One region of the Streptomyces sp. NPDC056144 genome, then DNA from elsewhere that is predicted to be linked to it. Evidence: riboswitches for the same ligand, from Rfam matches in the RefSeq annotation. Region 1 holds a riboswitch; the other holds the start of a gene.
What was found. Region 1 has a riboswitch for ZMP and ZTP ahead of ACFC0Z_RS04465 (bifunctional 5,10-methylenetetrahydrofolate dehydrogenase/5,10-methenyltetrahydrofolate cyclohydrolase). Riboswitches for the same ligand answer to the same signal wherever they lie in the genome.
Positions count from the first base shown of each region.

Region 1 (7,285 bases):
GGGCGTGCCGGCGGAGGAGGCGTACGCGGCGCGGGACATCCTGCCGCCGCTGCCCGCTCCCCCGGTGGCTCCGGCCGTGCCGGGCGATCCGCCGTCGCTGGACACGGAGACGGATCCGGAGCCGGGGGTCGATCCCACGGCGCTGGAGTTCCTGGCGCGGGACGCGGCCGTACGGGCGCGGCGGATGCTCGGCGCGGCGGCGGGCGGCGGCGACGGGCGTTCCGTCCCGGCGGAGGAGCCGCTGACGGCGGCTCAGGACGCGGTGCGGCTCGCGACGGGCTCGCCCGAGTCCTGGATCGCGACGCGGCTCGCGACCGGGTCGGGCCGGTCGCGGGCGGAGCTGGACCTCGCCACGCGCGCGTGGCGGGTCGGTGGCGCCGAGGCCCTCTCCGTACTGGAGGAGGAGTGGACGCCTGACGCCGAGACGCTCGCGCGTGCGGCGGCGCGGCTCGCGGAGGCCTGGGAGGACGGCGAACGGCCGGTGCTGCGGCGTGGCGCGGGGGCCCGGTGGACGGTGGTGGGCGCGGAGGCGCAGCTGCGGCTCGGCGCGGACGGCCGCTGGTGGCCGTACCGGAAGGATGGTGCCCGCTGGTCGCCCGCTGGTCCGGCGGACCGCGATCCGGCGGCGGCCCTGGCCCTGGCGGTCACGGCCGGCGCGGGGGACGCGGAGGGGCCGACAGGCAGGGAGGGGGCGGCGGACGTGGACCGTGCGGCGGACGCGAACGTCCCTACTGGAGACGGCCGGTGAGTGTGCCGCCCTCGGCGGCGGGGGCGACCAGGCTGCAGGCCACGGCGTCCGAGCCGAGGAGATAGCTGGTGCGGTAGGGGAACTGCACGAAGGTCGTCCAGCGGGTGCCGGCGGGCTGCTGGGCGGCCTTCTCGCGGAGCGGCACGCGGCAGAGCGCCGTGGCCGCCGCCCGTATCGTCCGGTCGTCGGCGAACCGGCCCGTCAGACGCGGCCGGGCCACCATCTCGGCGTGGTGCGGCGTGTCGCAGGAGCGCCGGAGCGCCGTGCCCGGCGCGGCGCGGTCGATGTCGAAGCACTGGCCGACGCGCAGCGCCTCGAAGGCGACGGGCCGCTCCTTGCGGACGGCGGGCACGTGGGTACGCGCGGGGGCGGTGGGGGCCAGGGTCGTCGCCGAGGTGGGCGGGACGGGGGGCGTGGGCGGAGCCGTACGGGCGTGTGTCGGCGTGTCGGCCTCGGGGGCGCCGGTCGTCGCGGCCGGCTCCGTCGGCGTGTCGGATTCCGTCGGCGCGTCGGACTGCGTCGGCGCGTCGGTCTCCGTGGGCGAGTCGGGTTCCGACGGCGCGTCGGTCCCGGGCCCGCGGGGTACCGGTACCCGCTGACCGGTGACGACCGGCGACGGTCCCGTCAGCGGCTGGTCGCCGGGCCGGCCGCTGGCGAGCGCGTCGGAGTTCTCGCCGCCGCCGATGACCGTGAAGCCGCCCACGACGAGGGCGGCGACGAGCATCGGGACGAGCGGGACGCCGAACCAGCGGGCGCGCAGCGCCGCGGGCCCCGGGCGCGGCGCCCCGACCCGTACGACACGTGACCAGGCGGGCGCGGCAGGCTTGTCGACCGGCGGCGGCGTCGCACGTTCTGGCGCAAATCCTCCGGCGGAGGGCGCACCCGACCCGCGGTCCTGCGGCGGAAAGTCGGACGGCTGATACGGCACGATCACCAGGGTTGCTTGTCCGCGCCCGCGACGCGAGCGATCAGGGGCCTGTCGGCGCGGCCTGTACGGAATCGTGACCATAGAGCGTCGTCGATGTCCGTCATGGCCGGAAAAGATCCCTCCACGCCGGGACACGCCCGGCCGGTACGAGCCCGGCCGGGTTCCCGCGTGAGTGCGGGGCCTACAGGCCGAGCTGGCGCTCGGCGGCCTCGACGGTCTGGGCGAGGAGGACCGCGATCGTCATCGGGCCGACGCCGCCGGGGACGGGGGTGATGAGGGAGGCGCGCTCGGCGGCGGAGGCGAACTCGACGTCGCCGACGTTGCCCGGGTTGTACCCGGCGTCGATGACGACGGCACCCGGCTTGATGTCCTCGCCCTTGATGAACTCGGGCTTGCCGACGGCCGCCACGAGGATGTCGGCCTCGCGGACGACGGAGGAGAGCTCCTTGGTGCGCGAGTGGCAGTAGGTGACGGTGGCGTCGCGACCGAGGAGGAGCAGGCCGGCCGGCTTGCCGAGGATCGCGCTGCGGCCGACGACGACGGCCCGCTTGCCGCTGAGCTCGACGTCGTACGCGTCGAGGAGGCGCGTGATGCCGCCGGGCGTGCAGGAGACGAAGCCGGGCAGGCCGAAGCCCATGGCCGCGAAGGAGGCCATGGTGACGCCGTCGACGTCCTTCTCCGGCGCGATGGCCTCGAAGGCGGCGCGCTCGTCGATGTGGGGGCCGACGGGGTGCTGGAGCAGGATGCCGTGGACCTCGGGGTCCTCGGAGAGCGCGGTGATCGCGGCGACGAGTTCCTCGGTCGTCGTGGAGGCGGGGAGCTCGACGTGCTTGGAGCGGATTCCGGCCTTCGCGCAGCGGTTCTGCTTCATCTTCACGTACGTCACGGAGGCCGGGTCCTCGCCGACCAGGACGGTGGCGAGACAGGGCGTGACCCCGGTGCGGCGGGTGATCTCGGCGGCGCGCTCGGCGGTCTCCTCGCCCGTGCGGCGGGCGAGGGCGGTGCCGTCCATGAGGGTGGCGGTGCTGGTGGACATGGCGTCTCCTGGGCGTCGTCGGTGACAGGTGGTTCGCCCAGGCGCACGGCAGCGGCACGGCCGCCCCGGTCGGGTGCGGTCCGTCCGGGCCGCTCCCCGGTGGTGATCCACCTCAAGCGCCAGTCACGGCCCGGGGTCCACTCTACGTGAGCGGCCGGAAGGCGGAAGGGGCCGGTCCCGGACACAGCGCATATGCCGGGACGCCGGGGCGCTTGTCGGGGGTCCGCCCACGCACGACGATGTGCCGCACGACGATGTGCCGGACGACGAGCGACGAACACCGGACGACGGCCCGCCGCGCGGGCGGACCTCGACGGGGAGGCCGAGTTGAGCGAGGCGTGGGTGGCGGGTGCGCGGGGCGGGACGACGACGGACACGAGGACCGATCCTCCGCCCCTGCGGCCGCTCGTCGCCGCCTCGTGGCGGCGTTCCGTACGCGCGCGCGTGAGCCGGGAGGGCGCGCCGCCGGTCGAGCTGGACGACGACGCGCTCGCGGCGCACCGGGAGGCTCATCCGCTGGCCGCGGCGATGCCGGTGATCCGCGAGCTGATGGGGGCGTACGCGACGGACGGGGAGCACCTCCTCGCGGTGTGCGACGCCGCCGGGCGGATGCTGTGGGTGGAAGGGCACGCGGGAACGCTGCGGAAGGCGAGCGGGGTGAACTTCGTGGCCGGGGCCCGCTGGTCGGAGTCGGTGGCCGGGACGAACGCGCCGGGCACGGCGCTCGCCGTGGACCGGCCGGTGCAGGTCGTGGCCGCCGAGCACTTCCGGCGGCCAGTGCGGGCGTGGACGTGCGCGGCGGCTCCGGTGCACGATCCGCACAGCGGGCGGGTGCTCGGGGCGGTCGACATCACGGGCGGCGAGCCGCTCGCGCACCCGCACAGCCTGGGCTTCGTGCAGGCGGTGGCGCGGGCGGCGGAGTCACAGCTCGCGCTCCTCGGCCCGGTGCCGAGGCCGACCGGACCGCGCCTCGCGGCGCTCGGCCGGGACGAGGCGGTGCTCACCGTGGACGGCCGGCGGACACGGCTGAGCCGTCGGCACAGCGAGATCCTGGTGGTCCTGGCGCACCGCCCGGAGGGGGTGGGCGGCGACGAGCTCCTGACGCTCCTGTACGAGGACGAGGCAGCGGCGCCGGTGACACTGCGGGCGGAGCTGTCCCGGCTGCGGGCGCTGCTCGGGCCCGATGTGCTGCGCTCGCGTCCGTACCGGCTCGCGGGCCCGGTGGAGGCGGACTTCGCGGTGGTGGACCGGCGGCTGGCGTCGGGGGCGGTGTCGGCGGCGGCGCGGGAGTACACGGGCCCGCTGCTTCCGGGGTCGCTCGCCCCCGGGGTCGTACGGCTGCGGGAACGGCTCGCGGACCGGCTGCGGGCGGCGCTGGTGGAGCGGCGGGATCCGGGGCTGCTCGCGGACTGGGTGTACAGCGCGTGGGGCGAGGACGACGTGACGGCGTGGCGGGCCCTCTGCGCGACGCTGCCCACCGCCCAACTCCCGCCCGCACGGGCACGACTGGAAGCACTGGAGACGGAACTGGCGTCCGGTGCAACGTCGTTGCAACGTCCCTCAGCCCAGACTCGGCGGTGAGCGCCGGTCAGGGACGACCGGCCGCGTCGAGGGAGGCCATGCCCATGACCCGTTACGCCGCACCCGGTACCCAGGGCGCGCTCATGTCGTACGCGCCCCGCTACGACCACTGGATCGGCGGCGAGTACGTCGCCCCGGCACGCGGCCGGTACTTCGAGAACCCCAGCCCGGTCGACGGGCGCGCCTTCACGGAGATCGCGCGCGGTACGGCCGAGGACGTGGAGCGGGCACTCGACGCGGCGCACGCGGCGGCGCCCGCTTGGGGGCGTACGGCGGCGGCCGACCGCGCGAACGTACTGTTGCGGATCGCGGACCGGATGGAGAGCAGCCTGGAGGCGCTCGCGGTCGCGGAGAGCTGGGACAACGGCAAGCCCGTACGGGAGACGCTGGCCGCCGACATCCCGCTGGCGATCGACCACTTCCGCTACTTCGCGGGGGCGCTGCGGGCGCAGGAGGGCTCGCTGAGCGAGATCGACGACGACACGGTGGCGTACCACTTCCACGAGCCGCTGGGAGTCGTCGCGCAGATCATCCCGTGGAACTTCCCGATCCTGATGGCGGTGTGGAAGCTGGCACCGGCGCTGGCGGCGGGCAACGCGGTGGTCCTCAAGCCGGCCGAACAGACCCCGGCCTCCGTCCACTTCTGGCTGAGCCTGGTCGCGGACCTGCTGCCGCCGGGCGTCCTCAACATCGTCAACGGCTTCGGCGAGGAGGCCGGCAAGCCGCTCGCGTCCTCGCCCCGGGTCGCGAAGATCGCCTTCACCGGCGAGACGACGACGGGTCGCCTGATCCTGGGCTACGCGGTGGAGAACCTGAAGCCCGTGACGCTCGAACTGGGCGGCAAGTCGCCGAACATCTTCTTCGACGACGTCTGGGCGTCGGACGACGACTTCCGGGACAAGGCCCTGGAAGGCTTCACGATGTTCGCCCTCAACCAGGGCGAGGTGTGCACCTGCCCCTCGCGCGCGCTGGTCCAGCGCGGCCACTACGGCGACTTCCTGGAGGCCGCCGTGGCCCGTACGGAGAAGATCGTCGCCGGCCACCCCCTGGACACGTCCACGATGATCGGCGCGCAGGCCTCGGCCGAGCAGCTCCGGAAGATCCTCTCGTACCTGGAGATCGGCCAGCAGGAGGGCGCGAAGATCCTGACGGGCGGACAGGTCGTCGAGCACGGCGGCGACCTGGCGGGCGGCTACTACGTCCAGCCGACGATCTTCGAGGGCGACAACCGCATGCGGATCTTCCAGGAGGAGATCTTCGGCCCGGTCGTCGCGGTGACGTCCTTCACCGACTTCGACGACGCGATCAGCACGGCCAACGACACCCTGTACGGCCTCGGCGCCGGCGTCTGGACCCGCGACACGAACACCGCCTACCGCGCGGGCCGCGCCATCCAGGCGGGCCGCGTCTGGACCAACTGCTACCACGCCTACCCGGCCCACGCGGCCTTCGGCGGCTACAAGCAGTCGGGCATCGGCCGCGAGACGCACCGGATGATGCTGGACCACTACCAGCAGACGAAGAATCTGCTGGTGTCCTACTCGCCGAAGCGGCTCGGCTTCTTCTAGGGACACAAAGTGAGGCGCCTGACCTGGGCTTTTACCCGTCAGGCGCCTCTCGACAGCCTCATCCATCGCAGCAGCCGACTTGCGTCGGAACTCCCGGTTCGTCCCACCCGTATCCCGCTCCTGACCAGCTGTTCCGGTCTATTTCCGGTCCAAGCTCGGTCCATCGGCGGGAGTCCCGCCTCGGTGGATGCGGTCCCATTCCTCCATCGACTGCTCGATGAGGCGATTGGCCTGCTCCCGGACCCCGTCCAGGAACTTGGCGTAGAAGCGGAAGAGGACCTCGATGCTCTGGCCGGCCCGGCGGGCGCACTCGGCCGGGTCGACGCCGGAGTACAACCAGAAGGAGATCCCAGCGTGCCTACTGATCTTTTCGTTAGTTCCGTGGGTGCGGCGGGGTTGTTGGCGGGATCCTGATGCGGTGTCTTTCACGCCTCCGTCTGTTGTTCCTCCTTTGACTCGGCCGCAGTTGGCCGGGGCCCGGCGTGTGCGGGCGGCCGAGTTGTTCGACCAGGGGCGTTCGGGCGCCGAGATCGCGCGGATGCCGGGGGTCAGTGACGAGAGTGTGCGGCGGTGGAAGCGGGTCTGGGAGAAGGACGGCGCCGATGCCTTGCGCCGGCGCCCGGCCACCGGCCGTCCGCCCAAGCTGGACGATGCCCAGGTCGAGCGGGTGCGGACCGCGCTGGAGCAGGGCGCCCAGGCGCATGGCTTCGAGGCCGATCTGTGGACACTGGAGCGGGTCAGTACGGTCGTCACGCGGGTGACGGCGGTGACGCTGTCGAAGGCCTCGGTATGGCGGCTGCTGACCGGCCGGCTCGGACGGAGCCTGCAGCGGCCCGAACGGCGAGCGGCCGAGCGCGACGAATCCGAGATCGCCCGCTGGATCGCGCACGAGTGGCCCCGCATCAAAAGGGGGCGGTGAACACACGTGCCTGGATCGTGTTCCTCGACGAATCGGGAGTGTCGCTGCTGCCGCAGGTCCGCCGCACCTATGCACCCCGCGGCCGCACCCCGCTCCTGCGGCACCGGCTGAACTGGAAACGCGCCTCGATGGCCGCGGCTCTCGGCTACCACGCCGCCGACCCCGAACGCAGACCGCGGTTGTGCTTCCACCTCAAACCCGGCAGCTACGACACCGCCGCACTCATCGAGATGCTTGAACAGCTCAAGACGTTCTACCGCGGCGAGCGGGTGATCCTGGTCTGGGACGGACTGTCCGCCCACTGGAGCCGGGCGATGCGGGCCTGGGTCGCCGAGCAGGACTGGCTGACCCTGGAACGATTACCGGCTTACGCGCCTGAGCTGAATCCGGTGGAACTGCTGTGGTCCTCGCTGAAGAAACGCGAGCTCGCCAACCTCGCCGGCGACCACCTTGCCGATGTCGCCGATGCCACCGAACAAGGCATCCACCGCATCAACCACAACCC
Region 1 is NZ_JBHJVF010000001.1:1,060,629-1,067,913, reverse strand. Features, by position in the region: gene ACFC0Z_RS04475 (SWF or SNF family helicase) at 1-748, shown strand, start outside; gene ACFC0Z_RS04470 (hypothetical protein) at 729-1,472, opposite strand; gene ACFC0Z_RS04465 (bifunctional 5,10-methylenetetrahydrofolate dehydrogenase/5,10-methenyltetrahydrofolate cyclohydrolase) at 1,858-2,712, opposite strand; ZMP/ZTP riboswitch at 2,741-2,849, opposite strand; gene ACFC0Z_RS04460 (GAF domain-containing protein) at 3,040-4,293, shown strand; gene ACFC0Z_RS04455 (aldehyde dehydrogenase family protein) at 4,338-5,861, shown strand; gene ACFC0Z_RS04450 (hypothetical protein) at 6,000-6,197, opposite strand; gene ACFC0Z_RS04445 (helix-turn-helix domain-containing protein) at 6,346-6,780, shown strand; gene ACFC0Z_RS04440 (IS630 family transposase) at 6,777-7,285, shown strand, end outside.

Region 2 (7,285 bases), on a different contig from region 1:
CGGCGAGATACCGCCACTGCCGCAGCGCCCGCCACAACAGGGCGACGTCGACGCCGCCACCCGTCCCCGGCTCGGCCGCGCGCGCGGCCATCGCCTGGAGCACCGAGGCCGCACCGAAGCAGACAGCCGAACCGAGCGCACAAATCATCCCCAAGAGCACGAAAGGACTCTAGGGCGTGGGGCCGAAAACCACCGGCCTACACTGTGCGGTCGCGACTGTGGCGACTGTCGTGGCCACGGCGGACACGGTCGCGAAGGGGAGGGGACTGACATGCGCAGGCTGAGGTCGAGCACGGTGGTGCTCGGCGGTATGGGCGTGCTCGCCGCGACGATCACCGCGTGCGGCGCGGAGCCGGACCAGCGGTGCGCGGACCGGGTGACCCGCGAGCTGCTGTCGGGGTACGAGTGCGACGGCGGCAGCGGCAGCGCCACCGGTTCGACCCACAGCGCGGCGTACTACTACGGCGGCAGGGTCGAGAGCGGCATGCTGCCCGGCCGGAACGCCCAGGCGAGCATGGTGACCGGCGGCAGCTTCGACAAGTCGGCCGTCGACACCGGCGGCTTCGGCTGTTCGAGCTCCGGCTCCGGCGGCGGCTGACCGGACGGGCGCAGGCAGGAAGCGCACCATGGAACGGCACACCATCGAGCCCCGCCCGGGCTGGCAGGAGACGGTCGAGGAGCAGGGGCTCGTCTACCCCCTGACCCGCTACCCGGACGGTTCCCTGCGCCCGTACTGGGACGAGTCCGCGTACTACTCCTTCTCGCTCCCCGAGGTCGAGGCCCTGGAGGAGGTCGTCGAGGAGCTGCACGCGCTGTGCCTCGCCGCCGCCGCGCACATCGTCGAGGAGAACCGGTTCGCCGACCTCGGCATCACCGACCCGCGGATCGTCGCCCGCGTCGCCGAGTCCTGGCACCGCCGCGCCGAGCTCCCCTCCCTCTACGGCCGCTTCGACCTGCGCTACGACGGCACGGGCCCGGCCAAGATGCTGGAGTACAACGCCGACACCCCGACCTCCCTGGTGGAGGCCGCGAGCCCGCAGTGGTTCTGGATGGAGGAACGGTTCCCCGGCGCCGACCAGTGGAACTCCCTCCACGAGCGGCTCGTCGACGCCTGGAAGCGCCAGGCGCACCTGCTGCCGCCCGGCCCGGTCCACTTCGCCCACTCGGAGGCCGACGAGCTCGGCGAGGACCTGATGACGGTCGCGTACTTGCGCGAGACCGCCCAGCAGGCCGGGCTCGACACGGAGGCGCTGTCCGTCGAGCGGATCGGCTGGGACCGGCTCTCGGGCCGGTTCGTCGACGAGCGGCTCCGCTTCGTGCGCAGCTGCTTCAAGCTCTACCCGTGGGAGTGGCTGGTCACCGACCGCTTCGGCCCGCACGTCCTCGACACCCTCGACAACGGCGGCGGCACCGGCACCACCTGCTGGATCGAGCCCGCCTGGAAGATGCTCCTCTCCAACAAGGCGCTGCTCGCGATCCTGTGGGAGCTCAACCCGGGCCACCCGAACCTGCTCCCCGCCTACCTCGACGGCCCGCGCGAGCTCGCCTCGACGACGGGCTGGGTCGCCAAGCCGCTGCTCGGCCGTGAGGGCGCGGGCGTCACGCTGCACGAGGCCGGTACGGAGCCGTTCGTCCGGGACGGGGAGGCCTGCTGCTACCAGGAGCTGGCCCCGCTGCCCGACTTCGACGGCAACCGGGTGGTGCTCGGCGCGTGGGTCGTCGAGGACGAGGCGGCGGGGCTCGGCATCCGGGAGTCGGCGGGGCTCGTCACCGACGAGTACGCCCGCTTCCTCCCGCACGTGATCCTGTAGGCGGCGGCTACTCGGAGACGTAGTCCCGCAGCGGCGCCGGCTTCAGACCGGCCGCCTCGGCCAGGTCCAGGGCCCGCTTCAGGTCCTGCGTCACCGTCTCGTTGAAGTGCAGCAGGATGATGTCGCCGGCCTTGAGCTGCGGGCTCGGCGGCGTCCACTGCCCCCAGGTCGTCAGGTCGTACGTCCACGTGACCAGCGCCTTCGCCCCGCACTGCCGGGCGGTGGTGCGGGTCGCCTCGTTGAACGTGCCGTACGGCGGCCGGAGCAGCCGCGGTCCGTCGCCGAACTGCGCGAGGTGCTGGTCGCGCGCCCCGCACACCTCCGCCTTCTGCCCGGCCGCGTCGAGCGTGGTCAGGTCCGGGTGGTTGACGGTGTGGTTCTCGACGCGCGAGGGGCCCTGGTTCAGCAGGGAGTGGAAGTAGCCGGAGTCGTACGAGTACGCGCCCGGGAGCAGGAACAGCGAGGCGGGCACCCGGCGGTCGAGCAGCAGCTTCGCCGCCGCCGGGTCGTGGTTCCAGCCGTCGTCGATGGTGATGAAGACGACGGGGGCGGTGGTCTCGACGTGGGAGACCACCGGGACGGGCTCGGGCCAGGCCGCCGCGGGGGCGGAGTGCGCGGGGCCCGCGAACGCGCCGAGCAGCGCGAGCGGGACGAGGGCGGCGAGCGCGGCACGCAGGGTGTGACGCGGTGCGTGGCGCAGACGGAGTCTCGACATGGCCCGCATCATTGGCCTAGACCAACTGCCCTGTCAATGGCCCCCTTTGAGCCCGTACGGCCCCGCCGGCCGCCCCCGTCAACCGGACCCGGCTACTCCGCCAGCACCCCCCTCAACTGCTCAAGGCCCCAGTCCAGGTCCTCCTTGCCGATCACCAGCGGCGGCGCGATCCGGATCGTCGACCCGTGCGTGTCCTTCACCAGGACACCCCGCTCCATGAGCCGCTCCGAGATCTCCCGGCCCGTCCCGCGCGACGGCGCGATGTCCACCCCGGCCCACAGGCCGCGCCCGCGCACCGCCTCCACCGCCCCGCCGCCGACGAGCAGCCGCAGCTCCGCGTGCAGGTGCTCGCCGAGCTCGGCGGCCCGCTCCTGGTACTCGCCGGTCCGCAGCATCGCGATGACCTCCAGGGCCACCGCGCAGGCCAGCGGGTTCCCGCCGAAGGTCGAGCCGTGCTCGCCCGGCCGGAACACCCCGAGCACCTCGCGGTCGGCGACCACCGCCGACACCGGCACGACCCCGCCGCCCAGCGCCTTCCCCAGGATGTACACGTCCGGCACCACGCCCTCGTGCTCGCACGCGAACGTCCGCCCCGTCCGGCCCAGACCCGACTGGATCTCGTCCGCCATGAACAGGACGTTCCGCCGCCGCGTCAGCTCCCGCACCCCGGCCAGATATCCGGCCGGCGGGACCAGGACCCCCGCCTCGCCCTGGATCGGTTCGAGCAGCACCGCCACCGTGTTCTCGGTGACCGCCGCGTCGAGCGCCGTCAGATCCCCGTACGGGACGATCTCGAAGCCCGGCGTGTACGGACCGAAGTGGTCACGGGCCTCGTGGTCCGTCGAGAAGCTGACGATCGTCGTCGTCCGGCCGTGGAAGTTGTTCCCCGCGACCACGATCTTCGCGTGCCCGTCCGGCACGCCCTTCACCTCGTACCCCCACTTGCGGGCGGTCTTCACGGCCGTCTCGACCGCCTCCGCCCCCGTGTTCATCGGCAGCACCGCCTCCTTCCCGCACAACTCCGCGAGCCGCGTGCAGAACTCGGCGAAGCGGTCGTGGTGGAAGGCGCGGGAGGTCAGCGTCACCCGCTCCAGCTGCGCCTTCGCGGCCTCGATCAGCCGCCGGTTGCCGTGGCCGAAGTTGAGCGCCGAGTAGCCGGCGAGCATGTCGAGGTAGCGGCGCCCCTCGACATCGGTCATCCAGGCCCCGTCCGCCGAGGCGACGACGACCGGGAGGGGGTGGTAGTTGTGCGCGCTGTGCGCGTCCGCGGCAGCGATCGCGTCTTCTGTCCTCGACACGGGATCTCCGTTCGTCCTGCGGCCAGGGCCTGGGTGTGGCCCCCTTCTTATCGTCGCTCGGATGCCGGACAGGGAAACCTCCCCGACGGCGCGCCCGCTACTGTGGAAACACGCACGGCGACTGGCGTACGGGGAAGCGACCCCGGGGGAGCCGTGCGCGCTCCGTCACACGAGGTGCCGCCCGCCTGGGCATCACGGGCCCAAGAGATCCACGGTCCCGTGCGCACCTCAGCTCCGGGACCGCGTCCGCGACAGGATCCGCATCCGCCGAACGCCCGGAGGACGTCACCATGACCACCCCGCAGCCCCCGCAGCAGCATCCCGCGCTGTCCGCCGCCGACCCCGAGATCGCCGCGCTCGTCGGCGCCGAGGAGCGGCTCCAGGGCGAGACCCTCCGTCTCATCCCCAGCGAGAACTACGTCTCCGCCGCCGTCCTCGAAGCCTCCGGGACGGTCCTCCAGAACAAGTACAGCGAGGGCTACCCCGGCCGCCGCTACTACGAGGGCCAGCAGAACATCGACGAGGTCGAGACCCTCGCGATCGAGCGTGCCAAGGCCCTCTTCGGCGTCGACCACGCCAACGTCCAGCCCTACTCCGGCTCCCCGGCCAACCTCGCCGTCTACCTCGCCTTCGCCGAGCCCGGCGACACCGTCATGGGCATGTCCCTGCCGATGGGCGGCCACCTCACCCACGGCTGGGGCGTCTCCGCGACCGGCAAGTGGTTCCGCGGCGTCCAGTACGGCGTACGCCAGGACACGGGGCTGATCGACTTCGACGAGGTCCGCGAGCTCACCCTCAAGGAGCGCCCGAAGGTGATCTTCTGCGGCGGCACCGCCCTGCCCCGGACGATCGACTTCGCCGCCTTCGGCGAGATCGCCCGCGAGGCCGGCGCCGTGCTCGTCGCCGACATCGCCCACATCGCCGGCCTGATCGCCGGCGGCGCCCACCCCTCCCCGGTCGGGCACGTGGACGTGATCTCCACGACCACCCACAAGACCCTGCGCGGCCCGCGCGGCGCCATGCTCATGTCCACCGAGGAGCACGCCAAGGCCCTCGACAAGGCCGTCTTCCCCGGTCTCCAGGGCGGCCCGCACAACCAGACCACCGCCGCCATCGCCGTCGCCCTGCGCGAAGCCGCCCAGCCGTCCTTCCGTACGTACGCGCACGAGGTCGTCGCCAACGCCAAGGCCCTGGCCGAGGCCCTCCTAGCCCGCGGCTTCGACCTGGTCTCCGGCGGCACCGACAACCACCTGATCCTCATGGACCTCACGCCCAAGCAGGTCCCCGGCAAGATCGCCGCGAAGGCCCTCGACCGGGCCGGGATCGTCGTCAACTACAACACCGTCCCCTACGACCCCCGGAAGCCCTTCGACCCCTCCGGCGTCCGCATCGGCACCCCGTCGCTCACCTCGCGCGGTCTCGGTACGGAGCACATGCCGCTGGTCGCGGAGTGGATCGACCGTGGTGTCGCCGCGGCCGGCACGGGCGACGAGGCCGCGCTCGACGCGGTCCGCGCGGAGGTCGCGGAGCTGATGGCCGCGTACCCGGCGCCGGGCCTGCCCGCCTGACCTCCGCCGGGCCCGCCCGCCCGACCTCCGCCGGGCCCGCCCGCCCGACACGTCACGAACGGAAGCCCCGGGTCCGCGCCGCCCGGGGCTTTCCCGTCCGTCACACCTGAGACAATGATGTGCATGGCCTCTGAGAATCCCCGCGTGCTCTCCGGAATCCAGCCCACCGCAGGCTCGTTCCACCTCGGCAACTACCTCGGCGCCGTTCGCCAGTGGGTGGCTCTCCAGGAGACCCACGACGCCTTCTACTCGGTCGTCGACCTGCACGCCATCACGGTTCCGCAGGACCCCGCCGAGCTCCGCGCCAACACCCGGCTCGCCGCCGCCCAGCTGCTCGCGGCCGGTCTCGACCCGGACCGCTGCACGCTCTTCGTCCAGAGCCACGTCCCCGAGCACGCCCAGCTCGGCTGGGTCATGAACTGTCTCACCGGCTTCGGCGAGGCCTCCCGCATGACCCAGTTCAAGGACAAGTCCGCCAAGCAGGGCTCCGACCGCGCCACCGTCGGCCTCTTCACGTACCCGATCCTCCAGGTCGCGGACATCCTGCTCTACCAGGCGAACCAGGTCCCGGTCGGCGAGGACCAGCGTCAGCACATCGAGCTGACCCGCGACCTCGCGGAGCGCTTCAACGGCCGCTTCGGCGACACGTTCACGCTCCCCTCGCCGTACATCCTGAAGGAGACGGCGAAGATCTACGACCTCCAGGACCCGACGAGCAAGATGAGCAAGTCGGCGCCCTCGCCGAAGGGCCTCGTCAACCTCCTGGACGACCCGAAGACCACCGCCAAGAAGGTCAAGAGCGCCGTCACCGACACCGACACGGTGATCCGCTTCGACCCGGAGAACAAGGCCGGCGTCTCCAACCTGCTCACCATCATGTCCACGCTCACCGGCACGTCCGTCGAGGACCTGGTGAAGAGCTACGAGGGCAAGATGTACGGCGCCCTGAAGACCGACCTCGCCGAGGTCGTCGTGGACTTCGTCACGCCGTTCCGGGCCCGCACCCAGGAATACCTGGACGACCCGGAGACGCTGGACAACATCCTGGCCAAGGGAGCGGAGAAGGCCCGCGCGGTCGCGGCGGAGACGCTGGCGCAGACCTACGAGCGGATCGGGTTCCTTCCCGCGAAGCACTGAGTCCTAGGGCCCTGGCCACGAGGGTGGTGCAGGACGCACACTGGCGACTGCACCACCGCACACCATTCGACGGACGACGGACGACGGAGGAGAACGACGTGGGGACCGTAACGCTCGGCGTTTCGATCGCGGTCCCGGAGCCCTACGGCAGCCTGCTCCAGGAGCGGCGCGCGGGCTTCGGGGATCCCGCCGCGCACGGCATCCCGACCCACGTCACCCTCGTACCGCCGACCGAGGTCGACGAGGAGCGGCTCCCCGAGATCGAGGCGCACCTCGCCGGGGTCGCCGCCGATCACGACCCGTTCCCCGTACGCCTCCAGGGGACGGGCACCTTCCGCCCGCTCTCCCCGGTCGTCTTCGTGAAGCTCGCGGAGGGCGTCCCGTCCTGCAACCGGCTCCAGCAGGAGATCCGCGACGAGACGGGGCCGCTCGCCCGCGAGCTGCAGTTCCCGTACCACCCGCACGTCACCGTGGCCCACGCCATCTCCGAGGAGGGCATGGACCGGGCGTACGAGGAGCTCGCCGGGTACGAGGCGGCCTGGACCTGCGGTTCCTTCGCGCTGTACGAGCAGGGGCCCGACGGCGTGTGGCGGAAGCTGTACGACTACGAGTTCGGCAGTGGCCGCCCGATCTCCGCCGTCCCCACGCAGGGCGGGACCCCGGTCACCACCCGGCCCGGCTGCTGACGGTCACACCGGCAGCAGCCGGAACAGCGGCCTCGGCACGTGCCGTACCGCCGTCATCACCACCCGCAGC
Region 2 is NZ_JBHJVF010000010.1:154,022-161,306, reverse strand. Features, by position in the region: gene ACFC0Z_RS26950 (hypothetical protein) at 1-148, opposite strand, end outside; gene ACFC0Z_RS26945 (hypothetical protein) at 272-598, shown strand; gene ACFC0Z_RS26940 (glutathionylspermidine synthase family protein) at 627-1,811, shown strand; gene ACFC0Z_RS26935 (polysaccharide deacetylase family protein) at 1,819-2,526, opposite strand; gene rocD (ornithine--oxo-acid transaminase) at 2,619-3,824, opposite strand; ZMP/ZTP riboswitch at 3,932-4,022, shown strand; gene glyA (serine hydroxymethyltransferase) at 4,115-5,392, shown strand; gene trpS (tryptophan--tRNA ligase) at 5,516-6,529, shown strand; gene ACFC0Z_RS26915 (2'-5' RNA ligase family protein) at 6,628-7,215, shown strand; gene ACFC0Z_RS26910 (SDR family NAD(P)-dependent oxidoreductase) at 7,219-7,285, opposite strand, start outside.
Region 2: another riboswitch for ZMP and ZTP. It lies ahead of glyA (serine hydroxymethyltransferase); the one in region 1 lies ahead of ACFC0Z_RS04465 (bifunctional 5,10-methylenetetrahydrofolate dehydrogenase/5,10-methenyltetrahydrofolate cyclohydrolase).